4 regions of the Nonomuraea sp. NPDC049129 genome follow, and region 3 is predicted to be linked to each of the others. Evidence: riboswitches for the same ligand, from Rfam matches in the RefSeq annotation. Region 3 holds a riboswitch; each other region holds the start of a gene.
The links. A riboswitch is a leader RNA that binds a small molecule or an ion and turns the genes downstream of it on or off. The one in region 3 is predicted to bind cyclic di-AMP.
Positions count from the first base shown of each region.

Region 1: another riboswitch for cyclic di-AMP. It lies ahead of AB0B64_RS40990 (CHAP domain-containing protein); the one in region 3 lies ahead of AB0B64_RS10135 (C40 family peptidase).
Region 2: another riboswitch for cyclic di-AMP. It lies ahead of AB0B64_RS16755 (hypothetical protein); the one in region 3 lies ahead of AB0B64_RS10135 (C40 family peptidase).
Region 4: another riboswitch for cyclic di-AMP. It lies ahead of AB0B64_RS12910 (CHAP domain-containing protein); the one in region 3 lies ahead of AB0B64_RS10135 (C40 family peptidase).

Region 1 is NZ_JBEZDU010000017.1:234,469-241,953, forward strand. Features, by position in the region: gene AB0B64_RS40975 (hypothetical protein) at 1-757, opposite strand, end outside; gene AB0B64_RS40980 (aldo/keto reductase) at 854-1,681, shown strand; gene AB0B64_RS40985 (Gfo/Idh/MocA family oxidoreductase) at 1,701-2,654, shown strand; cyclic di-AMP (ydaO/yuaA leader) riboswitch at 2,773-2,911, shown strand; gene AB0B64_RS40990 (CHAP domain-containing protein) at 2,924-3,607, shown strand; gene AB0B64_RS40995 (hypothetical protein) at 3,875-4,039, shown strand; gene AB0B64_RS41000 (hypothetical protein) at 4,130-4,864, opposite strand; gene AB0B64_RS41005 (YciI family protein) at 5,504-5,935, shown strand; gene AB0B64_RS41010 (RNA polymerase sigma factor) at 6,045-7,289, shown strand.
Region 2 is NZ_JBEZDU010000005.1:179,502-186,986, forward strand. Features, by position in the region: gene AB0B64_RS16725 (NAD(P)H-binding protein) at 1-144, opposite strand, end outside; gene AB0B64_RS16730 (roadblock/LC7 domain-containing protein) at 379-756, shown strand; gene AB0B64_RS16735 (hypothetical protein) at 760-1,641, shown strand; gene AB0B64_RS16740 (roadblock/LC7 domain-containing protein) at 1,671-2,045, shown strand; gene AB0B64_RS16745 (hypothetical protein) at 2,064-2,435, shown strand; gene AB0B64_RS16750 (alpha/beta hydrolase) at 2,551-3,396, opposite strand; gene AB0B64_RS16755 (hypothetical protein) at 3,522-4,280, opposite strand; cyclic di-AMP (ydaO/yuaA leader) riboswitch at 4,461-4,595, opposite strand; gene AB0B64_RS16760 (DUF5302 domain-containing protein) at 4,761-4,961, opposite strand; gene AB0B64_RS16765 (MDR family MFS transporter) at 5,009-6,457, opposite strand; gene AB0B64_RS16770 (PadR family transcriptional regulator) at 6,514-7,050, shown strand; gene AB0B64_RS16775 (aldo/keto reductase) at 7,068-7,485, opposite strand, start outside.
Region 3 is NZ_JBEZDU010000003.1:154,064-161,548, forward strand. Features, by position in the region: gene AB0B64_RS10125 (hypothetical protein) at 1-177, shown strand, start outside; gene AB0B64_RS10130 (amino-acid N-acetyltransferase) at 200-757, opposite strand; cyclic di-AMP (ydaO/yuaA leader) riboswitch at 1,046-1,206, shown strand; gene AB0B64_RS10135 (C40 family peptidase) at 1,212-2,255, shown strand; gene AB0B64_RS10140 (LuxR C-terminal-related transcriptional regulator) at 2,319-2,531, opposite strand; gene lysX (bifunctional lysylphosphatidylglycerol synthetase/lysine--tRNA ligase LysX) at 3,109-4,590, opposite strand; gene AB0B64_RS10150 (hypothetical protein) at 4,738-5,208, shown strand; gene AB0B64_RS10155 (type III pantothenate kinase) at 5,273-6,055, opposite strand; gene AB0B64_RS10160 (L-aspartate oxidase) at 6,059-7,485, opposite strand, start outside.
Region 4 is NZ_JBEZDU010000004.1:6,764-14,248, reverse strand. Features, by position in the region: gene AB0B64_RS12925 (C40 family peptidase) at 1-909, shown strand, start outside; gene AB0B64_RS12920 (BlaI/MecI/CopY family transcriptional regulator) at 1,059-1,430, shown strand; gene AB0B64_RS12915 (M56 family metallopeptidase) at 1,427-2,383, shown strand; gene AB0B64_RS12910 (CHAP domain-containing protein) at 2,722-3,453, opposite strand; cyclic di-AMP (ydaO/yuaA leader) riboswitch at 3,468-3,622, opposite strand; gene AB0B64_RS12905 (NlpC/P60 family protein) at 3,800-4,240, opposite strand; cyclic di-AMP (ydaO/yuaA leader) riboswitch at 4,799-4,945, shown strand; gene AB0B64_RS12900 (CHAP domain-containing protein) at 4,958-5,629, shown strand; gene AB0B64_RS12895 (four-helix bundle copper-binding protein) at 5,852-6,259, opposite strand; gene AB0B64_RS12890 (BlaI/MecI/CopY family transcriptional regulator) at 6,480-6,842, shown strand; gene AB0B64_RS12885 (M48 family metalloprotease) at 6,839-7,485, shown strand, end outside.

The DNA.
Region 1 (7,485 bases), on a different contig from region 3:
CAGCGGGTACGCCGGCGTCGTGCACGGTGATCTCGGGCCGCTCGCGGATGACCGCCACGTCAGCGGGGTCCTCGCGGCGGTGCGGGAAGTAGGCGAGCGGCTCCTCGGCGGCCCGCTCCATCAGCCAGCTCAGGTAGCGGTCCCGGTGGACCAGTCCGTTCCTGACCAGGGAGGTGCCGAGCACGACGGTCCGCTCGGCCGGTCCCGGCCCGCTCAGCGGCTGCTCGCGCAGCCAGCCGAAGTCGTGGCGGACCAGGTCGACGCCCGCCGCGCGGACGGCCGCCGCCAGCTCGTCGGTCACCGGCAGCGCGGTGAAGACCGACACCCGGCTCGCGCGCAGCCTGATCGCCGCCGCCAGCCCCAGGGCCGCGCGCAGCTTTCCCGGGTGGGCCCGCGCCCGTAACAGCGGTTTGTACGGCCCTTCGGCTAGCAGAGACAGCAACCGGAGCGTGGCCAGCCCGTCATCGACGATCACGATGCGGCCCGGATGGGAGACGAGCCAGCGCAGCTGAACCCGGCCGGAGAAGGCGTCGCCGACGGCGTGCGGGGAGCGCGGCATGCGCTCGCGCGGCTCGGCCAGCTCCAGCCCCTCGGGCAGAGCCAGACCGGACAGCTCCCGGCGAGTGGCTTTGAGCGCTCGCAGCCCGGCACGCGGCACGACGACCGTGGCAGGCCCGAGCAGTCCAGCGCGGTGCGCCTCTATGGCGCACAGCATCTGAAGCGGGGACTCCACCCAGGCCGACGCCTGTTTGCCCACTCTGTTACCCCCGCGGGGTGATAGCCCGATCACGACCGCTTCAAGCTAGCCCGGCCGCCTTAAGCCGCCAGAAACGGGACATGAACAATGGGACCCATGAACTCGCTACTACTCAACAGCGACGGCGTGCAGGTGCCGCAGCTCGGGTTCGGCGTCTGGCAGGTGCCGAGCGACGAGGCCGAACAGGTCGTGACGGCCGCTCTGGAGACCGGTTACCGCCACATCGACACCGCCAGCGCGTACGGGAACGAGGAGGGCGTCGGCCGGGCCGTACGCGCCTCGGGGATCCCGCGCGAGAAGCTGTTCGTCACCACCAAGCTCTTCAACAACGACCACGAGCGGGCGGAGGAGGCGTTCGACGAGAGCCTGTCCCGGCTCGGTCTCGACTACGTGGACCTGTACCTGATCCACTGGCCGGTGCCGTCCCGGAACAAGTATCTGCAGGCCTGGCGCGGCCTGGAGAAGATCTACCGTCAGGGACGGGCCAAGGCGATCGGTGTGTCCAATTTCACCATCGAGACCCTCACCCGGGTCATCGACGAGGCCGACATCGTTCCGTCCATCAACCAGATCGAGCTGCACCCGTACTTCCAGCAGCGCGCGCTGCGGGAGTTCCACGAGGCCAACGGCATCCTCACGGAGGCGTGGAGCCCGCTGGGGCAGGGCAAGGGCCTGCTCGGCGACCCGGCGCTGGCCGTGCTGGCGGAGAAGCACGGCAAGACGCCGGCCCAGATCGTGCTGCGCTGGCACATCCAGCTGGGCAATGTGACGATCCCCAAGTCGGTCACGCCCGCGCGGATCAAGGAGAACTTCGAGGTGTTCGACTTCGTCCTCGACGCCGAGGACATGGCGGCCATAGGCGCCCTGACCAAGCAGGACGGCCGGATCGGGCCCGACCCGGAGACTTTCAGCTGGATGGGGTAAGTCCCTAGGATCTTTCCCCATGAAGGATCTCGCATGGGGCATAGCGGCCACGGGTGTCATCGCTGCAAGGGTCGGGGCGGTCATCGCCGCTGAGCCGGGAATGCGGGTGGCCGCCGTCGGTTCGCGCGACCTCGGCCGCGCGCGGGCGCTGGCCTCGGAACTGGGCGCCGAGTCGGCGTACGGCTCGTACGCGGAGCTGTGCGCCGACCCCGGCGTCGACGCGATCTACGTGGCGACCCCGCACGCCCAGCACCTGGAGGTCGCCGAGGCGGCGATCGCGGCGGGCAAGGCGGTGCTGTGCGAGAAGCCGCTCGCCGCGTCCGTCGCCGACGCCGAGCGGATGGTCCAGCTCGCCCGCGATGCCGGGGTGTTCCTGATGGAAGCCATGTGGACCCGGTTCAATCCGCTCATTCAGCGGGTGGCCGGCGATCCCCGGTTCGGGGAGATCCGCTCGGTCCAGGCGTCGTTCGGCTTCAAGGCTCCCTACGACCCCGCGCACCGGCTGTGGGCGCCGGAGCTGGGCGGCGGGGCGCTGCTCGACCTGGGCGTCTACTCGTTCGGGCTGGCGCAGCTGCTGCTCGGGATGCCCTCACGGATGCACGTCACGGGCTCGCTGGCGCCCTCGGGGGTGGACGCGGAGGCGGGCGGGGTGCTGGTCTATCCGGGCGGCAGGCGGGCCCTGGTGGAGTGCTCGCTGCTGGGCCCGTACGCGAACGACGCCCTCGTGGTGGGCACCGACATGCGCGCCCACATCAAGGCGCCGTTCTGGGCGCCGGAGCGGGTCGTGCTGAGCGGGCCGTCGATGGAGACGGAGGAGTTCGTGCTCGATCCGGCGGACAACGGATACGCCGGCGAGGTGCGCGAGGTACGGGACGCCATGGCCGAAGGCAGGACCGAATCCGCGATCATGCCACTTGACGAAAGCCTTGCCATGATGGGGCTTCTGGCCGACGCGAGGGAGCAGCTCTCTTAGCTGGCGATTTATCCATTTGTAAGACCCTTGCCACTTGCATTACCTTTGTGGTCATATGAGGCATACGTCCGGTTTGTCCGTTCGTTGCCAGACCATCGCACAAAGGCATCACAGGACCGTCCTGTGACCGCTGAATCCGCCTCGCGCGGAACCGGGGACCCACCGTCCTTTGGGGTGTATCGGCACGTCACGTGCCGTAGGACAGCTTCCACGTCCGAACCCGTCAGCTAACCCGGTAAGCGGCATGGAAGCAAGGAGTTACCCCCTCGATGGCCAAGTCCCATCTTTTTCGCGCCACCAAGTCGACCTTCGCTCACGTCGTCCTCGGCGTGAGCGTCGCGGCCGCCGCCTTCGCCGGCCAGTCCGCCGCCCACGCGGACACCGCCACCGCCCACGCTGCCGCGGCCCCGGCACACGCCGCCGCCGCGAAGAGCCACCCGGAGAGCGAGGTCAAGGCCAAGGCCACGGTCTCGCGGGTTCTGGCGCTAGCCAAGGCCCAGGTCGGCACCACTGAGAACGCCTACGGTGGCGGCACCAAGTTCCAGAAGTGGTACATGAACTCCCCGCGCGCCCTGGAGACCCTCAGACGCGACGGCGGCACCCGCGCGGACTACCTGAACGCCGCCTGGTGCTCGATGTTCGTCTCGTGGGTCGGCGAGCAGTCCGGCGCGCGCAGCATGATCGGCTGGGACGCCTACACGGTCGAGCACGCGAAGTGGTTCGCCAACAACAACCACTGGGGCACGACCCCGAAGCCGGGCGCCGTGGTGTTCTTCTCGTGGGGCGGCAGCAAGAGCCTGGACGACATCGAGCACGTCGGCTTCGTCGTCAAGGACAACCACGACGGCACAATCTCCACGATCGAGGGCAACACAGGCAACGGCAGCGTCCAGCAGCGCGTCCGGCCGACGTCCCAGGTGGTCGGCTACGGCTACCCGAACTACGGGGCCTGACGACTTCCTGATCGAGGGCTCTCCTGCCGACGAGCGCGCGTCCTACTGGACGCGCGCTCGTCGGCGTCCTACTCTCCCGTACCGGCGTCTTACTCTCACGTACCGGCTGCCGAAAAGCCCACCACGTTGGGCTGAACAGCGCATGGCTGCCTTATCTGCCCATCCGACCGCAACCCCCCAAGTTTGGGGATGTCACGGGCCTGCCGTCACCTCGGACACTGACGGTGGCCGGACAGCGAGCCGGTTCTCGATACTGGAGGAGGGGACATGTCACCGACGACGCAGCAGGACAACTGGCGCTTCTGTAACAAGTGCTACACCCTTTGGTGGAATGGCCGCCCCGACAACGGACACTGCCCCGCGGGCGGCGCCCACGAGGGACACGGCAGTTGGAACTTCTACCTCCCGGCGAACCCCGCCGAGCACATCTGACGCAAGACCGGACCCCCGGCCGATCTCCCCGCGACGCCACGGCTTCGCGGGGAGATCGGCGTTGGACGACGCTTTCGGCGATCCGGCGAGTCAGCCCAGTTGCTGGGCGTTCAGGCCGGTGAGGCGTTCGTAGGCGGGGCTTTCGCCTGGGTAGACGACCTGGATGTCGATGGGAAGGGCTGTCCCAGGATCGACGCTGTGCCCGCCGCCTTCGGGGGAGCCGAGCAGGACGGCGCCGTCGCTGCCGTCGCGGAAGATCTCGCCCCAGAAGGTGTCGACGAAGCTCTTGGACAGCAAGGTTCCCTCCGGCAGGCCGCCGAAGCCCACGGCCCATTTCATGACGCGGGTGTCCTCGGCGTGCATCGTGAGCCGGTAGGAGTAGATGTGGCCCGAGCCTTCCGCCCAGTGGCCTCGCAACTCCTGGTCGACGCGCAGGTTCCCCACGAAGCGGGCCGCCAGCGCGGACTGGGCCTGGTCGTTCCAGGAGCCGTTCGGGCTCTCGGCCATGGGGATGTCCGACAACCTCGCGATCGAGGCTCCCCGCTCCACCGGCAGTGAGTGTCCCTGCTGGTTGGCGGCCGAGAAGAGCGCGTTGTCCTCGACGGTGTTGTTGACGACGGCGCTCACCCCATCACCGCTGTGGTCGAACCCGTACTCGGAGAAGTCGTTGGCATGCGCGCCCATCGGAATGGCCAGGATTTTGTCGCCACGCCCCGGGGTCTGGCCCGCGTTGAAGTTATTGGCCCGATAGAGACAGAAGTGCCCCTCGGGACACGCATCGGCCCCCTGGCCGTAGATCAGCTTTGGTTCCTTGTCGTCGCTCATCGCGCTCCCTAACCGTTGACGGTCGGCGCGGCTGCCCTGGTGGCAGCCGCCGGGTTCTGCGGACCATGGTTGTCTCGGGTGCCGTTCGAGGACGTAGCCCAGAACATCGTGACGACGGAAACGGCGCAGAAGCCCAACAGATACGGTATGCGCCGTAATAGCTACTCTGTGTATTGACACGCGAGGTTCGCCGCCGACTATCTGCAGCCCCTGGAGTCAGGACTCGAACAGCCCGCAAGTCACCCGACTTCCGCCTGCTGCCTGCGGCGGCGGTCGCCTTCGTGGTCCTGATCGGCTCCGGCGTGCCCGCCCGCGCGGCGGACGCCTCCGCCATGACGGCACCGTCCTGCGGCAGGGCAGGACACTGGCCATCTATACGCTCCCGTACTACCGCAAGAACTGGCGAGAAGCGGACTACGGCGGATCCCAAGCCCGGATCACGGCCAGGAGGATGTCCGGGTCCTCGCTGGAACGTAAGATCGCCGGTCCTACCGCTGGCGGGCTGAAGGCGCCGGTCTTGGTTCGCGGTGCCGATGACGCTGCGACGTCTCCTGGTGAAGAATTTCTGCTCACGTGTCGATTCGGGGCCTTGACCGTTCGACGCGTTCGTGAGAGTGAAGGAGGCGGATCGTGAAGTTCATGATCGTAGGGAAGGCGAACGAGGCGACCGAGGCCGGCGAACTGCCCAGCCAGGAACTCGTCGACGCGATGGGCGCCTACAACGAGAGCCTGGCCAAGGCGGGGGTGCTGCTGGCCGCCGAAGGGCTGTACCCCAGCTCCCACGGTGCGCGGATCGCCTACACCAAGGATGGCAAGGCGACGGTGCTCGACGGGCCGTTCGCCGAGGCCAAGGAGCTGATCGCCGGGTTCTGGCTGATCCAGGTCAAGTCCCGGGAGGAGGCCATCGAATGGGCGCTGCGGGTGCCGGTTCCCGGTGGGCATGAGGGGGTCGGGCTGGATGTCTGGCAGGTGTTCGACGCCGCCGACCTGCCGGACGGGTCGATGACCCCCGAGGAGGCCGAACGCGAGGCGGCATTGCGCGAGCGCCTGACGGGTTCCGCCGAACAATAGAAGCCGCTTCCCGCCCGCGAGCCCAACTCTCCGTTGGGGGCCCGAATCGCCCACCAGGCTCCGGTCCCGGCTTGCGGGAGCTGGGGCGGGCTGGTCTTATGGCCAGGTGATGGCTTCCGATACGCATCGGGCGATCGAGACGGTCTGGCGAATGGAGGCGGCGCGGCTCATCGCCGGCCTGACCGGGCTGGTGCACGACCTCGGCCTGGCCGAGGAGCTGGCCCAGGACGCCCTGGTCGCGGCGCTGGAGCAGTGGCCGGAGTCGGGGGTGCCGGGCAATCCCGGCGCCTGGCTCATGACCGTCTCCAAACGCCGCGCCATCGACCTGCTGCGCCGTCAGGAACGCTACGCGCGCAAGCTGACCGAGATGGGCCGCGAGCTGTCGGAGGAGCCGGGTGCCGACGAGGAGCTGCCCGGCACCGATGAGATCGAGGACGACCTGCTGCGGCTGGTGTTCACGGCGTGTCATCCGGTGCTGTCCACGGAGGCCCGGGTGGCGCTCACGCTGCGGGTGCTCGGCGGGCTGAGCACCGACGAGATCGCCAGGGCGTTCCTGGTCCCTGAGCCGACGGTGGCGCAGCGGATCGTCCGGGCCAAGCGGACGCTGGCCGACAAGCAGGTGCCGTTCGAGGTGCCGCAGGGTGAGGAGCTGGCCGGACGCCTGTCGTCGGTCCTGGAGGTCATCTACTTGATCTTCAACGAGGGCTACTCGGCCACGGCCGGTGACGACTGGATGCGGCCCGGTCTCTGCGAGGACGCGCTGCGGCTCGGCCGGGTGCTGGCCGAGCTGATGCCCAAGGAGCCCGAAGTGCACGGCCTGGTCGCGTTGATGGAGATCCAGGCGTCGCGCGCGGCCGCCCGGGTGGGACCGTCCGGCGAGCCGATCCTGCTGCTGGAGCAGAACCGGGGCCGCTGGGACCGCCTGCTGATCCGCCGTGGCCTGGACGCGCTCCAGCGGGCCGAGGATCTCGACGGCGACCTGGGCCCGTACGTGCTGCAGGCCGCCATCGCCGCCTGTCACGCCAGGGCGCTCACCCCCGAGGAGACCGACTGGCGGGCCATCGCCACCCTCTACGAGGCGCTGGCGCGGATGTCGCGCTCCCCGGTGGTCGAGCTCAACCGGGCGGTCGCGCTCGCCATGGCGTACGGTCCGGCGGTCGGGCTCGAACTGGTGGACCAGCTCGTCGACGAACCGGCGCTGAAGGGCTACCACCTGCTGCCGAGCGTACGCGGGGATCTGCTGGTCAAGCTGGGGCGACAGGGTGAGGCGCGCGCCGAGTTCGAACGGGCGGCGGCCATGACCCGCAACGCCCGCGAGCGCACCCTGCTGCGAGAGCGCGCCGCCACCTGCTGATCCCTGTCGCCCGCTGATCCCTGTCGCCTGCTGATCGCCGCCAACGCGCCGTACGGACGCCTCAGCAGTCGCGACCGCGAGCCCGACTGCGCTCGTGACCACGGGCGTGACCACGAGAAAAGCCCGCAGTGTGTGGGCGACATGCCCAGAAAGCAAACACAAACGAGTCCCTTGTGATGGGAGCGCTCCCAAACGG
Region 2 (7,485 bases), on a different contig from region 3:
GCGGCCCAGCGTGGCGGCGTCGCGCACATCTCCCTTGACCGGTCCCGACCTGCTGACACCGGTCACCTCGTGGCCGCGGGCCGCCAGCTCGGCGGCGATGCGCTGACCGACCATACCGGTCGCGCCAAAGAGAAGAATCTTCATATTCTCCAGAGTATCCATTGGATACTGGCGAGCTGGGCCGAGAATAATGTGAGCAATACTCTTAAATGTCGCAAGCAATACCCCTAATCAGGAAATCTCCGTCGCGGTTAGGTTTTTCTCCACCTTGGCCGTAGACATCTTTAACCTCATACATATCTCGCTTTATCCGATCACCCGGCCGTCATCCGCCGCTCCTACGCTGTCCCAGTCCTCATGACGGCGTGGGAGGGTCACGTGCTGGGACTGGATGACTGCCTGACCGAGGTCATGGCGATACCAGGGGCGTTGGACGCGATGCTGGTGGACCAGACGAGCGGCATGGCCGTGGCCATCAGCGGACCGCCGCAGGGCGTGGACGCCGAGAGCTCCGCCGCCGCCCTGACCGAGACACTGCGCGCGACCATGGACGGCCTGGCCCGCTCCTGCCCCGGCGAAACTGTCCGGATCGACGACATGCTGGTCACTACCGACAAAGGCCATCATTTACTGAGATTCCTCGAAACGGTATTCGAGGGGCCGCTCGTCATTTACCTGCGCCTCGACCTGGAACGGTCGAATCTCGCCCTGGCGCGATACCGCCTGCTGAACATCTCCCGCCAATTGCTCACCTGAGCCATGGCACCGCTGGACACGCTTCTGACCGGTCTAGCCCGTGAACGGGCCACGGGCGCCCTCCGCGTGGGCCGGGCCGGGACGATCTTCCTCAGCGAGGGCCGGGTCACGTACATGGAGTGCGCCCAGACCCCCGGCGTCGAGCGGCTGCTGGCGGCGCGCGGGCGGCTGCCGGAGACGGCGCTGCGCAGGCTGCAGGCCGACGGGGGCTGCGCGCGCCTGCTGGAGGAGGGGCCCGTCACGCTGGGCGAGCTGCAGTACTGCGTGCTCGGGGCCGTCCTGGACGCCGCGTTCTTCCTGCTGCCGGCCGGCGGGTCGCGGCCGAAATTCCGGCCGGGCGAGCAGCACTGGCTGGGCGGGCAGTGGTTCTTCGACGTGGCGGGCCTGCTGCGGGAGTGCGCGCGCCGCCGCGCCTATCTCGCGCAGATCTGGCCGTCCGCGCAGCTGGACACGGCTCCGGTACGGCCGGCGCAGTGGCTGCCGGGCAGCGGGGTGACTCTGGACTCGGTCCAGTGGGAGGTCCTCACCGGGGCCGGGGCCGAGGCGACACCGCTCGACCTGGCCAAGCGGATCGGCAGGTCCGGCTATTCGGTGCTGCTGGCCGTACGGAGGATGGCGGCGGCCGGGCTGCTGGCACCGCCCGTGGAGCCGACCACCACCACGCGCGCCCCGGAAGAGAGCGCGACGAAGACCGGTGAGCACAGGGCGAAGACCGCCGGAGACGGGCAGGGGGCGCTGCCGCAGCGGGGGCGCGTGGCCGCCGGCCAACGGCCGCCGCACGATCCCCGCACCCCGGGCCTGCCGCTCGGCCCGCCGGTCACGGCGGACCCCACGGACCTGGCCCTGCTGATGCGCCTGAAGAAGGCGCTGGAGGAGCTGACATGAGGTTCCCCCGCCCGCAAAGGAGGCCACCGGTGGAGCTGCGTGAAGAGGTGCTCAGGGAGATGGTTCTCCTGCGCGAGCGCACTCCGGACATCAGCGGGAGCGTCGCCTGCACGGTTGACGGCATGAGCATCGCCTGCGACAACGCCGACGACAGTGGCGAGCAGGTCGCCGCGCTGTCCGCGGCGCTGCTCGCGCTGAGCAGGCGAATGACGATCATGACCGGCCAGGGCGTACTGGAGGAGACGCTCATCTCCGGCACCGCCGGCTTCGCCGCCTTCTACGCGGCGGGCCCCACCATCGTCCTCGCAGTCCTGGCTGAGCCCGGCACCAATCTCGGGCTGCTCCGGCTGGAGGGGCGCAAGACGGCGGCCAGCGTGGCCGCCATCTCAGCACGGATTCACTGAGCTTGAACGGAGGAAGGCATGGCCAGCATGGACGTCTCTCTCAAGGAGATGATGACGATCGACGGCTCGCTCGGCGCGGTGATCGTCGATCACGGCAGCGGCATGGCGCTGGGGGCGCTCGGCGGCTCCAAGGACCTGGATCTCCAGGTCGCCGCGGCGGGGAACACGGAGGTGGTCAAGGCCAAGCTGCGCACGATGGACTCGCTGGGGCTCAAGGACTCCATCGAGGACATCCTGATCACGCTCGGCGGCCAGTACCACATCATCCGGCCGATCACCGGCCGCGGCGGCAAGGGGCTCTTCCTCTATCTCGCCCTGGACCGGGCGCGGGCCAACCTGGCCCTGGCCCGGCACCAGCTCCGCGGGATCGAGGAGAAGCTGGAGGTCTGAGAGATCCGGTGGCTCGCGTCCGGGCGCGGCGGACACGAGCCACCGACCTCCACCGATCCCTGAACAGCCTGGTCCCTGAACAGCCTGATCCCTGACCGGCCTGATTCCTGGTGCGTCAGCTCGTGGTGAGCTTGGTGATGGCGCCGACGATGTCCGGCCAGAGCGGCCGGGGCAGGTCGTGGCCCATGCCGGGGAACGTCAGCAGCGTGGCGCCTGGAATCGCCGCCGCCGTGGCGTGGCCGGCGGCGACCGGGACGAGCCGGTCGGCCTCGCCGTGGATGACCAGGGCGGGGATCCCCAGCGTGCCGAGCTGCTCCGTGCGGTCGCCGGAGGCCATGATCGCGGCCAGCTGCCGGGTCGTGCCCGGCGGGTCGAAGCACCGGTCGTACGCCTGGCCGGACAGCCGGAGGATGCGTTCCCGGTCCATGTCGAAGCCGGGCGAGCCGATCACCGCCCAGGTCCTCAAGGACTGGGCGAGCACGGCGTCCCGATCAGTCGGGGGCGCGGCGAGCAGCACCGCGCTGGCCTCCGGCGTGGGCGGGGCCACGTCCGGGCCGGGCGTCGACATGATCGAGGTAAGGGTCAGGACCCGCTCGGGGTGCCGGATGGCGAGCGTCTGGGCGATCATGCCGCCCATCGAGGCGCCCACGACGTGGGCGGCGGGCCAGCCGAGGACGTCCATCAGCCCGGCCGCGTCGTCGGCCATGTCATCCAGCAGATACGAAGAGGACGTCCCCAGTGTGGGAACGCCCTCGTCGTGCAGGTGTGTGGAGAGTCCGGAGTCACGGTTGTCGAATCTGACAACGTGATGGCCCTGCTCCGCCAGGAGCTCGCAGAGCTCGTCGTCCCAGTGGATGAGCTGGGCGCCGAGCCCCATGATGAGGAGCAGGGGACGTCCGCCGGGTGAGCCGAAGGTCTCGTACGCGATCTCGATGCCGTTCGCGGCTGCAAGCGTGGTCACGAGGTCAGAATGACATTCTGTTTCCCGCGACGCAAAGACCGCCGGCTCCGAAACCGACGACCATCAAGGCCGTCGGCTCCGGACCTGACGGCCGTCAGCAAAACCGTCTTCGGACCTGACGGTTGTCAGCGCCGGACGAGCTTGCGGATCCGGTCGCGGCCGACCGTCACGCCACCGCCGAACATCGCCAGCGCGACCGCCGCGGCGGCGCCACCGATGGCGTTCGATTCGACGACCTTCTTGTCAGCGACCTTCTCCTCAGCCTTGTCGGCCTTCTTGGCGGCCACCGGCACGGCCTTGGCGGGAGCGGGCTTGACCGCGGCGGGCTTGTCGCCCTCGGCCACGATCTTCGGGGGCTTGGCGGGGTTGCGGTCCACGACGGCGTACGCACCGGTCGAGAAGGGCTGCGGGTAGTTCTTCTTGCCCGGACCGCTACCCCACTTGGTGATGACGTAGTCGATCTTGATGTGGCCCGCGCCACCGTTGCCGTCCACGCCCAGCGTGCTGGAGTTGAAGCGGCCACCGGTCAGGGCGGCGAAAGTCTTGGCGTCGAGGTCGAGCATGACGCCGCTGGAGGACGGCACGCCCGGACCGCGGTCGCCGACGAAGAAGGGCATCTTCTTGCCCTTGTAGACGACGTAACCCTCGGTCATGAGCGGCCAGCTCGGGCTGGCGGCGAGCCCCTTCTGCATGGGCTTGCCGCTGGCCGGCAGCCCGGTGTCCCCGGCGCGGCCGGAGGAGTCGTCCCAGAAGTAGGACGCGGTGGTCTTGCCCTTGAGCAGGACCTTCTTGTCGTTGCCGGTGTCGGCGTGTGCGGCGGTGCCTGCGCTGATGGAGATCGCGCCTACGAGGGCGGCGGTGAGCATAGCAGAGCGAACAGACATGAAGCAGTGAAGTCCTTTATACGGGAAAAGGGGATCGCGCTCGTGAAAGGTGGGCGTAGCCGGGCAAGACGCCAAACGGTCGCTACGCGGAGCGTGGAAGAGCGGGGGGAAGGCGCCGGTCAGTCTGCGGACGACAACACGCGGGCTGGCGGCACGACGCGGGGGTTACGCATGCGGTAGGTGTCCTCTCCATCTCGCCTACCGGGTTAGCTGACGGGTTCGGACGTGGAGATGCCCTACCGACCGAGGTCGGATTCACCCCTAAGGAACGTTGGTTCCCCGGTTCCCGCGAGCGGGATTCGGCGCCTGCCGGTTGGTACTCCCCTGTTGAAGCCCCAAAGTCACCGGCTGGTAACTCCATGAACTATAGGTACCGAACCGGACAAAGGCAAACATAAGCCCATGAAACGGGCGAAGATCTACCTAGAGGGTCAAGAAAAAAGGGGGGTACGGCATGCCGTACCCCCAGAAAAGCTCAGGTCAACCGCCGCTCTTCCGCCTGAAAGAACGCTTGCTGGCGGCGGGCCCGTGAGCGCCGTGAATCTTGGAAGGGTCGTTGCCCCTGCCACCCGCGCTCGAGTCAGCATGCTGGTTACGCTTGCGCTCCAGCGCCTCGCGGAACTTGCGCTTCATCTCGTCCTCGGGAGTTTCGTCGACTTCCGGCTCCGGTGTTTCCGCCATGAGGACCTCCTGGTGTTGGGGACAAGGACAGCTTCGCATGACGGCGCTCAGGACGCGAAACTGGCCTCGACCTTGGGCTGTGGGGTTTCCCGGTCGATCCGCACACCGGGCATGGCGATCAGGGCGACCAGCGCCACGAGGGCGCCCGCGACCCCCAGCGAGGGGATGACCAGGGCCGCGGCCGAGGCGTGCGCGGCGGCCAGTCCGTGCAGCGGCGCCTCGGTGGCGATGACGGAGGTGTAGGCGGTGCCGGCCAGGGCCAGGGCGACCGAGCCGCCGATCTGGCGGAAGAACGTCAGGTTGGCCGAGGCCGTACCCATGTACTGGGGCGGCACCGAGTTCGACACGGCCACGGTCAGGCCGGAGAGCATCGGGCCCATGCCGAGGCCGATCAGCGCCATCCACCCGACGAGCACCCAGGGCGGCGTGTCCAGCGTCAGACCGGCGCACAACAGCGTGCCCACGACCAGCAGGAACGGCGCCGCCACCAGCCACGGCTTGTAGACGCGCGTCCGGCTGATCAGCGCGCCCACGACCATGCTGCCCACCACCATGGCCAGGGTCAGCGGGTAGATCCGCAGCCCCGACTCGGTGGCGCTGGCGCCGAGCGCCTCCTGGAAGTAGCGCGGCAGGAACACCACGCCGGCGAACATGCAGAAGGCGGTGAAGAAGGAGGTCACGTTGACCAGCGTGTACGTACGGTTCCGAAACAGGTGCAGGGGCATGATGGGCGCCTCGGCCCGCATCTCCACCACCACGAACACCACGAGCGACACCAGAGCCAGCGCGATCGGCCCGATCACCGGCACGCTGGTCCAGGTGTGGCCGTCGAGCCCCTTCTCGGTCAGGCCGATGAGCAGCGAGCTAATGCCAACTGTGAAGACCCCGATTCCCAGGTAGTCGGGCCGCCCGCCGCCATGTCCCGGCCGGCGCGGCAGGCGCAGCACGATGATCGCGATCAGCACCAGGCCGATCGGCACGTTCACATAAAAGGCCCAGCGCCAGCTCGCGTGGTCGGTGAAGAGCCCGCCCAGGAACGGCCCGGCGAGGTAGCTGAGCGCCATCACTCCGCCCATCGCGCCCTGCACCCGGGCTCCGCCCTTCTCCGGCGGGAACAGTTCGAGCACCAGGGCGATCGACAGCGGCAGCAGCGCGCCCGCGCCCAAGCCCTGCAACGCGCGGAACAGGATGAGCTGCGTCATGTCCTGCGCCACCCCGCATAGCGCCGACCCCAGGAGGAACACGGACATGCCGATCAGCAGCAGCGGCTTCCTGCCGTGCTGGTCCGACAGCCTTCCATAGAGGGGCACGGTCACGGTCGAGGTCAGCAGGTAGGCCGTGACGACCCAGGTGTAGAGATCGACGCCGCCCAGTTCCGTGATGATCCGCGGCAGGGCCGTACCGACGATCGTCTGGTCGAGCATTCCTAAGAACATGCCGCCGAGCACGGCGACCAGCAGGAGGCCATCGCCTCTGCGCTTCGTGTCAGTATTCACGTGTGGAGAGTGACATGTAAGGATTGACATGTCAACCCTTTGCTATGCTTGCCGACATGTCCCTACGGATCGCGCTGCTCGGGCTCCTCGACGCCAAGGGGCCGGCCAGCGGCTACGACCTGGCGAAATCCTTCGAGCGGTCGCTCAATCACGTCTGGCAGGCCGGGCACACGCAGATCTACCCGGAGCTGGTGAAGATGGCCGCCGACGGGCTGGTGGCGGTCGAGTCGGAGGGGGCGCGCGGACGGAAGATGTACGCGATCACGCCCGAGGGCGCGGAGCAGGTGCGCTCCTGGCTGGTCGAGCACGAACCGGTCGGTGCGATACGCAGCGAGGTGGCCCTCCAGGCGTTCCTGCTTCCGCTGCTCGACAGGGAGTCGGCCATCGCGGTGGTCGAGCGCATCAGGGCGGGGTTCCAGCAGCGGCTGGCCGTCCTGGAGTGCAAACCCGAGGACGGATCGAGGCTCGGCCGGTACGCGCTCAACCTCGGCCTCACACAGGGCCGTTCGGCGCTCGCCTGGGCCGATGAGACCCTGGCCGAGCTGCGCGGGCTGGAGCCGGCCGACCAGCCGGCCCCAGCCCACTTGCTATAGATCTAAGAAGCGTCCAGCTAAGAAAGCAGGGACAGCTCCTCGGCGGTGAGGACGAGGTCGGCCGCGGCGGCCGAGTCGATGATGCTCTCCGGCCTGCTGGCCCCCGGGATGGGGATCACCACCGGGCTGCGCGCCAGCTCCCAGGCCAGGCAGACCTGCTGCGGCGACACGCCCCGCGCCGCCGCCACCGTGCCGAACGCCGTGTGCTTGCCGCCGAGCTCGGACGCCGAGCTGATGCCGCCCAGCGGCGACCACGGCAGGAACGCCACCCCGAGCTCCGCGCACACGTCGATCTCCGGCTCGCTGGTCCGGAACTTCGGCGAGTACTCGTTCTGCACACTGGCCAGCCGCCCGCCCAGGATCTCGTGGGCGAGCCTGATCTGCTCCGGATTGGCGTTGGAGATGCCCGCCATCCGGATCTTCCCCGCGTCGAGC
Region 3 (7,485 bases):
GCCATAGGGACGGCCCGTGTTGTGATGTCCGTATTCAGATCCGCCAGGCGCAGAGTTCTCGCCGGATTCGTCCTGTGGATACGGCGGCTGTCCGGTGCTCACCGTGTCACCTCGCTTCGAGTGCGCATGTGGCACGTGTCAGGACACATGCCTGTGCTGCCCAACGTATCGACATAGGTATCAACAATCACCTTTCCCATTAGTCAAGGTCCGCGTCACCCGATGTCAGGTGGAGAAGCATGCGGGTGTTCCCCAGGGTGTTGGGCTTGACGTGTTCGAGGTCGAGGAACTCGGCGACACCCTCGTCGTACGAGGCCAGCAGCTCCGCATAGACCTCGGGTGAGACCGGAGTGCCCTGTACGGGGCGGAATCCATGCCTCGCGAAAAAATCCACCTCAAAAGTCAGACAGAAAACCCGGCGCAGGCCGAGTTCCCGGGCCGTTTTGATCAAGGAAGAGACGATCCGGTGCCCGATTCCGAAGCCTCGGAACTCCGGATCAACGGCCACCGTGCGAATCTCCGCGAGATCCTCCCAAAGCACGTGCAGCGCGCCACAGCCGACCACTTGGCCGCCGCGCTCGGCGATCCAGAACTCCTGCACGTCCTCGTACAGAGTGACGGTGGCCTTCTCCAGAAGCCGGGGCCCGGCGCCCGCGTAGGTGTCGACCAGGAGACGGATCGTCCTGACATCCGGCGTGCGAGCACGCCGGACGACGACTTCCGTGTCCGGGACTGTCACTTCGGCGACCTGCTCCATGGGTCTCCAGCGTACAGATCCGATTACGGCCTCCCCGTAACTCTGACGTCTCTCCCATCTCATGACATCTCGTGGTTGATCGAGCACGATGAGGGATCCCTTGGCCCTCAGGCTTCCATGCCTTGACGAACTTGGTGCAAAAAGGACATAAAGTTTGTCCTGCACCGGCAAGCACGAGATCACCTCGTGACCCTTCGGTTGTGAAACCTCTACAGACTTGGCAGTTCTGGTTGAGCACGAACCCGGAGTGCACTAGTGTCCAGCGACGATGTCACCCACGCGAGCCAGCGTGGAGACGCGCCCAATCCCCGTAAGGGGAGCCGGGGACCCGCCGGTGGCGACCTCATCCCGACGCCACCACCCATGGGGTGAATCCGAGCGAGTCGTTCGGTAGGGCTGCTCCGGCCCGAACCCGTCAGCTAACCCGGTAGGCGCCGATGAGAGGAGCTGGTTGGTGAAGCAGACCCGCGATCGCGAGACGAAGCCGGCGGGCGCTCAGGCCCGCCCTTCTGAGCTCCGGAAGATCCCCACCCGGTTGGGTGTCATCGCGGCGACCATCGCCACCCTCCTCTTCGCCGTACCCGTCGGCTCCGCCGTCGCCGATCCCAAGCCCTCGCTGAAGGACCTGTCCAAGCAGGCCGAGGAGCTCCACACCCAGATCGAGACGCTGAGCGAGGAGTTCAACGGCCAGCGGGAGAAGCTCAAGACAGCCAAGAAGTCGGCTGAGGCGGCCAAGAAGACGCTGTCCACCAGTGAGGCCGATCTGGCCGCGAAGCGCGCCAAGGCCGCGCTGCTGGCCCAGAACGCCTACATCAACGGCGGCTTCGGCCAGGCGCTGGCATTCGGCACCTCCGACGACCCCGAGAGCTTCCTCGACCGGGCGGCCACCACCTACGCGCTGGAGCAGCAGCAGGGCTTCGAGGTCAACCAGGTGACCACGGCCAGGCAGGCCGCCGAGCAGGCAAGGGCCAGCGCCAAGACGCGCATCGACGAGGTCGAGAAGATCGTCGAGGGCCTCGGCACCAAACGCGACAAGATCACCAAGCTCGTCGCCAAGGTCGAGAGCAGTCTCTTCAAGCGGGCGATCGGCGAGGCGGGCCGTCCCGGCACCCGGGCCACGCGGGTCGACCTGCCGGTCATCGGCGCCGGCAAGGCCGCCACGGCCGCCAGGTGGGCGCTCACGCAGCAGCTCAAGCCGTACGTCTGGGGCGCCGAGGGGCCGACCTCGTACGACTGCTCCGGCCTCGTGATGGCGGCCTACCAGCGGGTGGGCATCTCACTGCCGCACTACACCGGCGACCAGTGGACGGCCGGACGGCACATCTCCAAGGAGGAGCTGCGCGCCGGCGACCTGGTCTTCTTCTATGGTGACCTGCACCACGTCGGCATCTACATCGGCGGCGGCATGATGGTCCACGCGCCGCAGACCGGCGACGTCGTACGCATCGCGTCCATCGCCCGCCGCCCGTTCGCGGGCGCCGTACGCATCGCCGACTGACCTCCGGACACCACGACAAGCACTCTGACAGCTGGGGCCCGGGCGGCTGGGCCGGTCGAACGGTCAGATGAGCTGGCGGCGGGCGGCCCAGGCCACGGCCTCGATCGCGGTGGCGACGCCGATGCGGTCGCAGATACCCCGAAGTCTCCGGCGTACCGTGCGTCCACTGATATCCAGTCGTCTGCCAACCCGATCAACCGTGACCCCCTTGGCAAGCTCCGCCAGCAACGCCAGATCCGCGTGGCTAAGCTCGACGCTCTCAGTGAGCACATACATCGGGAGCCCTCCCCCCAACAGCAGAACTCGAGACGTCTATGTCCGAGCAGAGCTGCAGCTCGTCTCGCAGACGGTAAACGCATTCTGGAAAGGTCGTCAAGCCAGCGGATACCGCCCTCTGACCATCGCCATTGACATGATCGGCTGTATGTGAAGTACTCGCCATATGTCGGCACACTTCGGGGCCCGATGAAGGATCACAGGCGCCCTTACAACGGCTCCAGCCCGCTCCCCAAGAGCGCCGCGAACCTGCTGAGCGCCGAATCCGTAAAACGCGAATATTCTTCGCATTCAATATGCGAAATATCGGAAATGTGGCTGCTTAGGGCAGTCTTTTGTACCCCCGCGCCGCCGGGTCGGCAGCGCCCGCCAAAGACCATGAACGGTTCATGCGCCAGAGGGAGAAGCCACTCGGCGCAGGCGGCCGGGAGATGCCCGCTCCCCGCGTTAAGGGACTGGCGAACGCCGCCGCCCGCGTTCTCCTACTCGCCGCAGGAGATCGGGCCGCTGTCAACCCGACAGCGGCCGGTACGGCCCGGCGTGGGAGCCGGGCCGACACTCTTCGGCGGCAGGCGGGTCAGTGGGTCGGCTTGACCAGCGGGAACAAGATCGTTTCCCGGATGCTCTTGCCGGTGAAAGCCATGATCATCCGGTCGATCCCGGCCCCCATGCCACCCGTGGGCGGCATGGCGTACTCCAGCGCCTGCAGGAAGTCCTCGTCCAGCTGCATGGCCTCCGGGTCGCCCCCGGCGGCCAGCAGCGACTGCTCCACCAGGCGCCGGCGCTGCTCGACCGGGTCGACGAGCTCGGAGTAGGCGGTGCCCAGCTCGGTGCCGAACCCGATGAGGTCCCACTTCTCGGTCAGCAGCGGGTTGTCGCGGTGCTGGCGGGTCAGCGGGGAGGTCTCCAGCGGGTAGTCCATGACGAACGTCGGCTGGATGAGCGTGTGCTCGACGAGGGCCTCGAAGATCTCCTGGACGAGCTTGCCCTGGCCCCACTTCGGGTCCCAGTGGATCTCACGCCCGTCGGCGAGTTTCCGGACCTGCTCCAGCGGGGTCTCCGTGGTGATCTCCTCGCCGAGCGCCTCGGACACCGCCCCGTACAGGGTGATGCGCGGCCACTCGGGGATGCCCAGGTCCACCTCGACGCCGTCGTGGACGACCACAGAGGTGCCCAGAGCGGCCACGACGGCCTTCTGGTACATCCGCTGGGTCAGGTCGGCCATGTCGTTGTAGTCGAGGTAGGTGCCGTACGCCTCGATCATGGTGAACTCGGGGTTGTGCGTGGAGTCCGCGCCCTCGTTGCGGAAGTTGCGGTTGATCTCGAAGACCTTCTCGATGCCGCCGACCACGAGCCGCTTCAGGTAGAGCTCGATCGCGATGCGAAGGTAGAGCTCCATGTTGTACGCGTTGATGTGGGTCTTGAACGGCCGGGCCGCCGCGCCGCCGTGGATCGGCTGCAGCATGGGCGTCTCGACCTCGAGGTAGCCCTCCTCGTGCCAGAAGTCGCGCACCGCGCGCACCGTGGCGCTGCGGACGCGGGCCATCTCCCGGGCCTCGTCGTTGACGATGAGGTCGACGTAGCGCTGGCGTACGCGGGCCTCGGGGTCGGTGAGGCCGACGTGCTTCTCCGGCAGCGGGCGCAGGCACTTGGCGGTGATCTGCCAGCGGTCGGCCAGGATCGACAGCTCGCCGCGGCGGGAGGTGATGACCTCGCCCTCCACACCCACGTGGTCGCCCAGGTCGACGTCGCGCTTCCAGGCCGCCAGCGACTCCTCGCCGACCTTGTCGAGCGAGATCATCACCTGCAGGTCGCCGCTGCCGTCGCGGAGTGTGGCGAAGCAGAGCTTGCCGCCCACGCGGTTGAGCATGACGCGGCCCGCGACGCCGACCTTGTCACCGGTCGCGGTGTCCGGGTCGAGGGCCTGGTATTTCTCCCTGACCTCCGCGTTGGTCGCCGTGCGGGGAAAGGTCACCGGGTAAGGATCGACGCCCTCACTGCGAAGGCGGTCGAGCTTCTCCCTCCGGATGCGCATCTGCTCGGGAAGTTCGTCGCTCACAGCATCAAAGAGTAGGGGATATGGCGAACTGCAAGGGCTCGTCACCTCTCTGCAGGGTGACTGCAAGAGCTCTCCCGTACCAATGACACATCGAGCTCAGGGGGGAACCGGCAAGGCGCCGGCCCAGGGGGAGCTCAAGGAGAGATCATGATGAAGAAGCTCGCGACCGGCCTCGCCGCCGTCGCCGCCACGAGCGCGCTGGCCTTAGCGCTGCCCTCGGCCGCCAGCGCCAGCACCGCGGACTCCGACTCCTGGGGCCCGGTTTACTCGCAGCACTACCAGGCCAAGGCCTCCGGCTGGGTCAGCGTGGACTGGAACGACGACGACCACGAGTCGAACACGATCACCGTCAAGGGCAAGCTCTGGGACCTGGACCACCGCAGCTACGACGAGGGCGGCAAGTGCGCGTACGTGAAGTTCCAGGCCAGCGACTTCGACGACAACTGGTCGACGGTCTACACCAAGAAGTACTGCGGCTACCCGGCCTTCAAGCGCTTCTCCTTCGACAGCGACGACGTCTCCAGCCTCCGCGTGAAGGTCTGCCAGATCGACCTCCACGGCTCCTACCCGCGCAACTGCGGCAGCTGGAGCGACCTGTACACCGGCGACTCCGAGTAACCGGCCAGGTAGCGACAGTCCACGAACGCAAGCGGCCCCCTCACCCGAGCGGGGGGCCGCTTGTTCATGTCGTGTTCCGGTTGTAGATCAGCCGCAGGCCGATGAGCGTCAGCCACGGCTCGTGCACGTCGATCGAGCGCGACTCGCCCACTACCAGCGCCGCGTGCCCGCCGGTGGCCACCACGGTCACCTCGTCGGGGTCGTCGGCCAGCTCGGCCGTCATCCGCTCCACGATGCCGTCGACCTGGCCCGCGAAGCCGTAGATGATGCCGGCTTGGAGCGCCTCGACGGTGTTCTTGGCGATGACCGAGCGCGGCCTGACCAGCTCCACCTTGTGCAGCTGGGCGCCCGCCGCCGCCAGGGCGTCGACGGAGATCTCGATGCCGGGCGCGGTGACCGCGCCGATGTACTCGCCCTTGGCCGACACCGCGTCGAACGAGGTCGCGGTGCCGAAGTCGACGATGACGCAGGGGCCGCCGTACTGGTCGATGGCCGCCAGTGCGTTGACGATGCGGTCGCTGCCGACCTCCTTGGGGTTGTCCATGCGGACGGGCACGCCGGTACGTATGCCCGGCTCCACGATCACCGCGGTCACGTCGCCGTAGTAGCGGCGGCACATCTCGCGCATCTCGTTGAGCACACTCGGCACGGTCGAGCAGATCGCGATGCCGCTGACATCGGCTCCCTTGAGCAATGGAGACTGGGCGAGCAGCCCTTGGAGCACGACCGCGATCTCGTCGGCGGTGCGGCGGGCGTCCGTGGCCAGCCGCCAGTGCTCGATGACTTCCTCGCCCTCGAACAGGCCGAGCACCGTGTGCGTGTTGCCGACGTCGATCGTTAGCAGCATCGATTACCCCCGTAGATCCAGTGCGATGTCGAGGGCCGGCGCCGAGTGCGTGAGCGCTCCCACCGCAAGGTAGTCAACGCCAGTTTCGGCCACAGCACGGGCCGATTCCAAGGTCAACCCTCCACTAGCCTCAAGCTTCGCCCGATTTCTCACGATGTGGACGGCTTGGGCGGTCTCCTCGACCGTGAAGTTGTCGAGAAGGATCTCCTCGGCGCCTTCTTCGAGCACCGGGCCGAGCTGGTCGATCCGGTCCACCTCCACCTCGATCGGCAGCTCCGGATAGCGCTCTCTCACCGCGCGGAACGCCTCGGCCACGCCGCCGGCGGCCACCACGTGGTTGTCCTTGATCAGCGCCGCGTCCGACAGGGACATCCGGTGGTTGACGCCGCCGCCACAGCGCACCGCGTACTTCTCCAGCGCCCGCAGTCCGGGCAGCGTCTTGCGGCTGTCACGCACCCTCGCCCGGGTGCCGCTGACCGCCTCGACCCACCTGCCGGTCAGTGTCGCGATGCCGGACAGGTGCGTGAGCAGGTTGAGCGCGGTGCGCTCCGCCGTCAGCAGGCCCCTGACCGGGCCCTCCACGGTCATCAGTACGTCGCCCGCCCGGACGCGCTCGCCGTCCTTGGCCCGCCGCTCCGTACGGGCCGCGCCCAGCCGGACGAACACCGCCTCGGCCACGGCCAGCCCGGCGACGATGCCGTCCTTGCGGGCCACCACGTCGGCGATCGCGCGCTGCTCCGCCGGAATGGTGGCCAGGCTCGTCACGTCGCCCGCCTCCTGCAGGTCCTCGGCGAGCGCCCGGTCGATCAAGGCGTCGATCTCCGCCGGATCCAGCCCGGCGGCGGCGAGCTCCTGCGCCAGTCGCGGCGGCGTGGTGTCGCCGTGCGGCGTGTACGTCATCTGGGGCCCCTCCTCGGTCAGGGTCACGTCCAGGTGGCCCAGCCAGTCATTGTCGTCTCGGTCGGGGAAGTCCTCTCGCCAATGCGAGCCGCGGGTCTCCAGCCGGGCCCGGGCGGCGCCGACCAGCACGGTGGCGACGGTCAGCAGGTTCGTGGCCTCCCACGACTCCGTACACGGCTGGACCTGGACCGGGGTCCAGCGGGCGTCGCGGAGCGCCCGCGCCGTCTCCGCGAGCGACTCGCGGCTGCGCAGCACGCTCGCTCCCCCGCTCATGCGGGCCTGGACCTTGGTACGGATCCGCGGGTCGGCCAAGCCCGTGGCCGCCCGGCTCGCGACCACCTCGCCCGGCGCCTCTTTCGGCTGCACCGACGCGTGGATGTCCGCGGCGATGCGTTCGGCGAAGACCAGGCCCTCCAGCAGCGAGTTGGACGCGAGCCTGTTCGCGCCGTGCACGCCCGTGCACGCGACCTCGCCGCACGCGTACAGGCCCTCGATGGAGGTACGGCCGTGCAGATCGGTCCTGACCCCGC
Region 4 (7,485 bases), on a different contig from region 3:
GTCTCCGCCCCCGGCACCGCCGCCGCCGCGCCGTCACCTGCCAAGGCCAGGGCCAAGTTGGTGAAGCTGAACGAGCGGGCCGACAAGGTGGTCGAGCAGTACAACCAGGCCACCGAGGCGTACAAGAAGGCCAAGCAGAAGTACGACGCGGCCAACGCCGACCTCGGCCGCAAGACGGTGCGCTCGGACGCCCTGCGCGCGGATCTCGTCACGGTGGCGGTCAACCAGTACCAGTACGGCGGCTTCGAGAACTGGCAGACCTACGCCGGCCAGGGCGAGACGCTGAGCAGCATGGCGGCACTGGGCCAGATCGCCACCGAGCGGTCGGCCAAACTACGGGCGTACGAGGACAGCATCAAGGACCTGCGCGACCGGCGCAACGAGGCCAAGAATGTCCTGGCCGAGGCCGACAAGGCGCGCGAGAAGGTGGACGACGACAAGACCGAGGTCGAGAAGCTGATCGCCCAGCAGACCAAGATCCTTCGCAAGCTCGGCGCCTTCAAGTCGGGCAATCCCAACAGCACGGGAATCAAGTACACCGGCCCGGCCTCGGGCAACGCCCGCATCGCGCTGCAGTTCGCGTTCGCGCAAGTGGGCAAGCCGTATGGGTACGGCGCCAATGGGCCGAACTCCTACGACTGCTCCAGCCTCACCCAGGCCTCCTGGCGTACCGCCGGGGTCGCCATTCCCCGCACGACGTACACACAGTGGGCCTGGGGCGCCAGTCGTCGCGTCTCGCTGGACGCCCTCCAGCCTGGGGACCTGCTGTTCAGCAAGGGCCTGGGACATATGGGCATGTACGCGGGCAACGGGAAGATGGTCCACGCGCCGCAGACCGGAGACGTGATCAAGGTCGTCGAGCTCGACGACTACTGGCGCAACCGCCTCCTCGGCGCAGTCCGCCCATAAAGCCGCCGCCGAGCCCCGCACGTCGAAATGGCGCTGGAAGTACTGGCAACGTGGAGCTATGTGCGTTGTCCACAAGGTTGCACACTGTGGCCCCGTATCAACGATCCCAAGTAGCATGAAAACAAATCGCGGCAGGAGGCCACAAGAAGATGCGGACGTTGGGCGACCTGGAGTCGGTGATCATGGACCGGATGTGGTCGTACCACCGCCCCGCCGCGGTGAGAGACGTGCTGAAGGATTTGCGACAGGATCGCGAGATCGCCTACACCACCGTGATGACCGTGATGGACAAGCTCTACAAAAAGGGCCTGCTGAAGCGCGAGCCGGTGGGTAAGGCGTACGTGTACAAGCCAGTCGGCACCAAGGAGTCCTACACCGCCGAGCTGATGCGCGAGACGCTGGCCAGCGGCGGTAACCAGGCGGCCACGCTGGTTCACTTCCTTGAGCGGCTGACCCCGGAGGAGGCTGCCGCGCTGGAATCCGCCCTTCAGGTGTTCCCGGCGCACACCCGTCGATCATGACGGTCGCCCTGGTCCTCGTCGTCTACGCCGTGGGTGCCGCCACGGTGTTGCCGCGACTGCTCGTCAAGGCCGCCTGGGCCGAGCGGGCCCCCCGATTGGCGATCTCCATGTGGCTGGCCGCGGACATCTCCGCGGTCCTCTCGGCGGTGATGGCCGCGCTGAGTGCCGCGATCCCCGGCGACGCGGTCGGGCACGGGTTGGCCAGGCTGTTCGAGGTGTGCAAGCAGTTTCTCGGCCACGGATCCGACGTCGACGTGGCCTCCGCCGGATTCCGGCTGGCCGTCCTGGTCAGCGGGTTCATCACCGCACGGACTGTGTTCTGCGTGATCAGGGTGCTGCTGACCTCACGGCGCGAGCGTGCCCGGCACTCGGAGATGCTGAGCCTGCTGGGCCGGCGTGACGGCGAGTTGGACGCGGTGGTCCTGGAGTACGACAAGCCGCTCGCGTACTGCCTGCCCGGCAGGGCGAACAAGGCCGTGATCACCACGGCGGCGCTCCACGCCCTGCCGCCCGAGCATGTGGCCGCGGTGCTGGCGCACGAGCGAGCCCATCTCCGAGGACGCCACCATCTTCTCCTTGCCCTGGCTGAAGGCCTGGCCAAGGCATTTCCTGCTCTCCCGCTGTTCGCAACGGCCAAAGCGGAGGTGGCCCGCCTGGTGGAGTTGCGGGCCGACGATGTGGCCGCGGGACAGCATCCGCGCCTGCACCTCGCCGCGGCTCTGGTCGGTCTGGCCACCGGGCGGGTGCCCGCGTTCGCGCTGGGCGCTGCAGGCGAGAACGCGTTGAGCAGGGTGCGCCGCATGCTCAATCCGGCCGCGCCGCTCCACCGCCGCGAGCGGCTGGTGGGCACGGTGGCCGTCACCTTGTTCCTCGCAGGACCGGCGGCTCTGGCGGTGTTTCCGGGGGTGAGCGCGCTGATCGCGCATCATTGCCACACGCTCTCGCTGCTCTGAGCTCAGGCGTACAGCAACTCCTGATCGATCACGACGGCCGCGGTGACGCCCTGACCGGCGGCGATGATCACCTGGCCAGCCGGGGAACGGCATGGACGCCCGCCTGGCCATGTCGCCGGCCGCGAAGACTCCCTTCACCGAGCACTGCCCGAACTCGTTGACCTCCACCAAGCCGTCCTCCAACATGGCGCAGCCCAGTTGCTTCGGCAGGTTGCTGCGCTGGCGGACACCCGACCCGCAGCGACTGGTAGCCGCCACCGAGGACGGCACGGTCTATGGGTCCAAGAACGGCGGGCCGGACTTCACCGTCGCCTTCCGCCCTGCCAGATCATGAACCGCTACGCCATGATCGAACGGTGACGGCCGGCATACCGCTGCTGCCTGCCTCTGGCAGAGCTTCGACGTCTCACCTGCCTGACCACGACGGCAACGCAGAGCACGCCCGCGAACACGACCCCAGACACCGCGATGCTCTCCGTGGAGGCCGTCGGCAGGACGACATCGGTCTCCTGCGCCTTCCCCGCCGCCTGCACGACCCCTTTCCGGACCAGAGGCGTCCGCGGGTTGCCGCCCGTCAGGACGAACGTCTCACCCTCCCCGAACTTCTCCTTGACCTTGCGGGGAAGGCCGTAGCCGACGACCTTGCTCTGGTCCCTGTCCTTGCGCTTGAGCCACACCTTGTCGACGTTGGCCTCGATCGTGGAGATCTGGTCTCCCTGTACCTTCTCGACGATGCCCGCATGGTCGATCCGCTCCACATCGCGTGACCCGCTCCAGTCGTAAAAGACGATGGCGCCGGGCTCCGGCTTGTCACTCCAGGCGTCCTGCTCCTTGAACCACTTGGCGTGGTCGACGGTGTAGGCGAAATCCCCCACGTACTTCTCGACGCCCGCCTGGTTGGCGGCCCAGGTAATGAACATGTCGCACCATGGGGCGGTCTTGAAGTAGGGGTCGCTGTTGTCCACGTTGGCGTAGTACCAGTTACCGAACTTGCTGTAGCCGTCGGTTTTCTCGCGATAGCCGAGATTTTTCTGGGCAGCGTCGAGCAGCCCGTCCACAATGGATGGCATAGGTCCGGGGTTTGACCCTTTCTCCTTATGGCCTACCGGGTTAGCTGACGGGTTCGGGCCAGGAGATGACGCCCTACCGCCGCATCCGTGGCGGATTCACCCCATGCGTGGATCGCTCCAGGCTCTGGTTCCCCGGTTCCCGCGGCGCGGGCCTCGGCACCAGCCGGCCGCCTCCACCGCGAAGGCAAGTCACCGGCAAGTACGAAGGACTGTAGTAGGTAGAAAGGGTGGCTGGTTACCGAAATGAGATTTTTGGCATAAAAGATCTATCCAACGCAGACCGATCAATACCGTGCGCTACACGTTGTTATACGCAAGGCAAGCACCGCAGCGGGTCAACGCGTGATCACTCAATCACCCTCACCACGCCTGCGAGATTGCGCGTGTGGGCGGGCACCAGTTTGACGACGTCCCCCGTCCGCCGGGCTTGGATCATCTTTCCGTCGCCCCAGTAGATCGCGGCATGGGAAATGTAGCCCGGGTTGGTGGGGTCCGGCCGCCAGAAGATCAGGTCACCCGATCGCATCTGGGAAAACGGGACCCGGGGTCCACTGGCGAACTGCTGATGCGTCACCCGCGGCAGCCGAATGCCCGCCCTGCCAAAGGCCCACTGGATCAGGCCGGAACAGTCGAAGGCGTCAGATCCCTCGGCGCCCCAGACATACGGGGCGCCCAGTTTGCTCTTCGCCGCCGCGCACGGTCGGCTTGGGCGTGTAGGCCCGGAAGGCCGATGGTTCCACCCCCACCGTTCCCACCCTCCTACCGCCGAGCGGTATCGCCGCCGCATCGACGATCTCCATGGAGCTCACGCCTTTGCGTACTCGAACCCGCTCGATCATTTGTTCAGGCAGCGGACGATTCGCGGTCACAAGCAGGTGTGGCTCCCGCAGACGGTCGAGGGCCGCCACAACGGGCGGTTCAGGCGCCGGCGAGGCTTTGCCCGGCTTCCCGGGTCCAGCCCGAAGACGCCGGGGCGGCTTCGCCGGTCGCTCGTAGTCGACGAGGGCTAACATCCCCGCTACCAGCGTTGCAACCACGAGTCCGGCCACTAGGTACACCGCTCGGGGCAGCACGCTACTACGGTTCATAGTCACTGCGACATTATGCACAACCCGAACAGCGACACAGCGGCCCACCGCTCAGGCACGGCACCACGCCGTGGTAAAGGTAAAGGATTAATGGCTGAACCCTAGGCCACACAGGGCCTTCGGGTCGGCTTCCAAAGGTTTCGCTTGCGCTGGCCATTTGGCTTGCATACCTTTACAGGCCCAAGGCCGCAGCGTTCCGATGGTGGCCTGTAATGCCGAGACCGCGTCTCGTCTGCACCGGCGTTGTGTGCAGATCGTAGCCGCGGCCGCCGAGTCCGCTTTCTCGCGGAGCCGGGGATCCACTTTCTTGGGGTGAATCGGTGCGCCCGTCCCAACGGGGCTCCGTAGGGCACTTCCACGCCCGAACCCGTCAGCTAACCCGGTAGGCGGCATGGAAGCAAGGAGCAATTCCCCGCATGTCCAAACACCTCTTGCCGAGCTACGGCAGGTCCGCCCGTAAGCACGGCCTCACCCTCGCCGCAGCGGCCGTGGCCAGTGCGCTCATCACCAGTACGCCCGCCTTCGCCAGCGACCACGCCAGCGAGACCCAAACTGGCGTCTCGCGGTCTGCGACTTCCTCCCAGCCCCAGCGCCAGGTCACAGCGGACGCCGTGCTGAAGCTGGCCCAGCAGCAGGTGGGGACGACGGAGAACGCCAGCGGCGGCGGCACCCGATTCCACAGCTGGTACATGACTTCCCCCAGGGCCCAGGAGACTCTGGCCCGCGACGGAGGAAGCCTTCAGGCCTACGCCAACGCTCCGTGGTGCGCCATGTTCGTCTCTTGGGTCGGTGAGCAGACCGGCGTTAGGCCGACGATGGGATGGGACGCCTATACGGTCACATGGGCGCGGTGGTTCAAGAACAACGGACGCTGGGGCACCCTTGCCAAGCCCGGAGCCGTCGTTTACTACGCATGGGGCGGCGACAAGAGCATTACTTCCATCGACCACATGGGCCTGGTGAAGAAGGACAACCGCGACGGCACCATCACCGCGATCGAAGGCAACACCGGCAATGGGAAGGTCGAGGAGCGGGTGCGACCCAAGTCCGACGTCGTCGGCTATGGCTATCCGCAGTACAAGTCCTGACATCAGGGAAGCCGCTTCGGCAATTGCCGTAAGAGAGCTGCTATGCGGCTATCCGCGCATCAGCCTTAGCGGCCGATCCTACTATGTCATATAGTGAAAAGTCGGCTGGCTGGTCCTCCCGGGAGGGGACAACCGCAGCCATCCGTTCGGACGTACTCGGCATTCGCCCCCGTGATGCCGGGCACGTCTTCCTAAGAGATCGACTTCCGGTCGTGCCGAGGCCTAGCCGAGAACCCCAAGCAGGTCCCGGCAAGCGCGTTCGCAGTCACGGCAGGCCTGTGCACAGATGCCACAGTGGGCGTGCTTGGTGTGCCGCCCGCACTCGTCGCCGCACGCCTTGCAGGCCTGGACGCAGGCTTCGAGGACCACACGCGTCATGTTCGCGTCATAGCCCGTGTGCCGCGAGAGCACGCGCGCAGTGGTCTCGCAGATGTCCGCGCAGTCCAGATCGCTGCGTATGCATTTGACCATTTCGGCCACCATGTCCTCACTCAGGCAGGCGTCCGCGCAGGCCGTACACGTTTGAGCGCACCGGAGACACTCTTCGATGCATTTCGTAAGCTTCGCCTGGTCGACATCACCAAGGTCCTTGGGGTAGGCGGAGAGCATCTCCCCGACTTGCAACGTCATCTCTCGTCCTCGCTTTCGCTGCACCGGCCACCGCGACGGCGGCTCAGACCTCCGTTACCCATCCCCCCGCGCACGTAACACCTCTCCCACTACACGAAGCAGTAGATAGTCGACCGCTCCGGACGGAGATGAATGCAGGGAGACGGGCCACATCCGAGCAGCAGTCTTCGCGCCGTCGCCAACCATCGCTACTATGATGGATAGGATTAGGAGGGGCGGGATGGCGCGCGGTCTTGGTGAGCTGGAGTCCGCTGTCATGGGCCACATCTGGTCATGCGACGGCCCTGTGTCTGTTCGTGAGGTGCTTCAGGCGCTGCAGCGCCGCCGGGTCCTTGCCTACACCACGGTGATGACGGTCATGGACAACCTCCACAAGAAGGGCTTGTTGCGCCGCCACCCATCCGGCCGGGCCTACCTGTACGAGCCCGTGATGAGCCACGAGGCTTACAGTGCCCAGATCATGCAGGAGGCCCTGGCCAAGGGCGGCAACCAGGCCATGACGCTCGTCCATTTCCTGGAGCGGCTCACCCCTGAGGAGCACGCTGCCCTCGATGCCGCCATTCACCGAAGCGACCAGCAGTGATCGTCGAGGGCGCCCTTGTTGCGCATGCGGCGATCACGGCATGGGGACTGCCACGACTAATCATGCGCAGCCAACGGCTTCGCGACTCTCCCCGGCTGTCGATCGCCGCGTGGCTGGCCGGCTGTGCATCGGTGATCGCGTCGGGAGCCTTGGCCGGGCTGCAGCTCGCCTTCCCCGCCCACGCCATCGGGGACGAGGTCGCCGCGCTGATCATGGCCTGTGGTGAGATGCTGTCGGGTCATGTTTCTCCGTTCACGGCCCGCCCGCTGGCCGCGCTGGCGGGCCTGTCCATCGCCGGCGGCATCGCCATCAGGGTCGGCTGGGCCAGCCTGACCGTGCTCTGGACCGGACGGCGTTGCCGAATCAGGCACCGGAAGGCTGTCCGGCTGATCGGACGCGAGCGGCAAGAGCTCGGCGCGCTCGTCGTCCAGCACGACGAGCCCGCTGCCTATTGCGTCCCAGGCCGCCGCGCTGTGATCGTGATCACCAGTGGAGCACTCGCGGCGCTTGATCACCGTCAGGTGGCTGCGGTGCTCGCCCACGAACGGGCCCATGTGACCGGCCGTCATCACCTCCTGCTCACGGCCGCCCAGGTCGCCGCCAAGGCATTTCCCGGACTTCCCGTGTTCGCCGCGACGGGAAC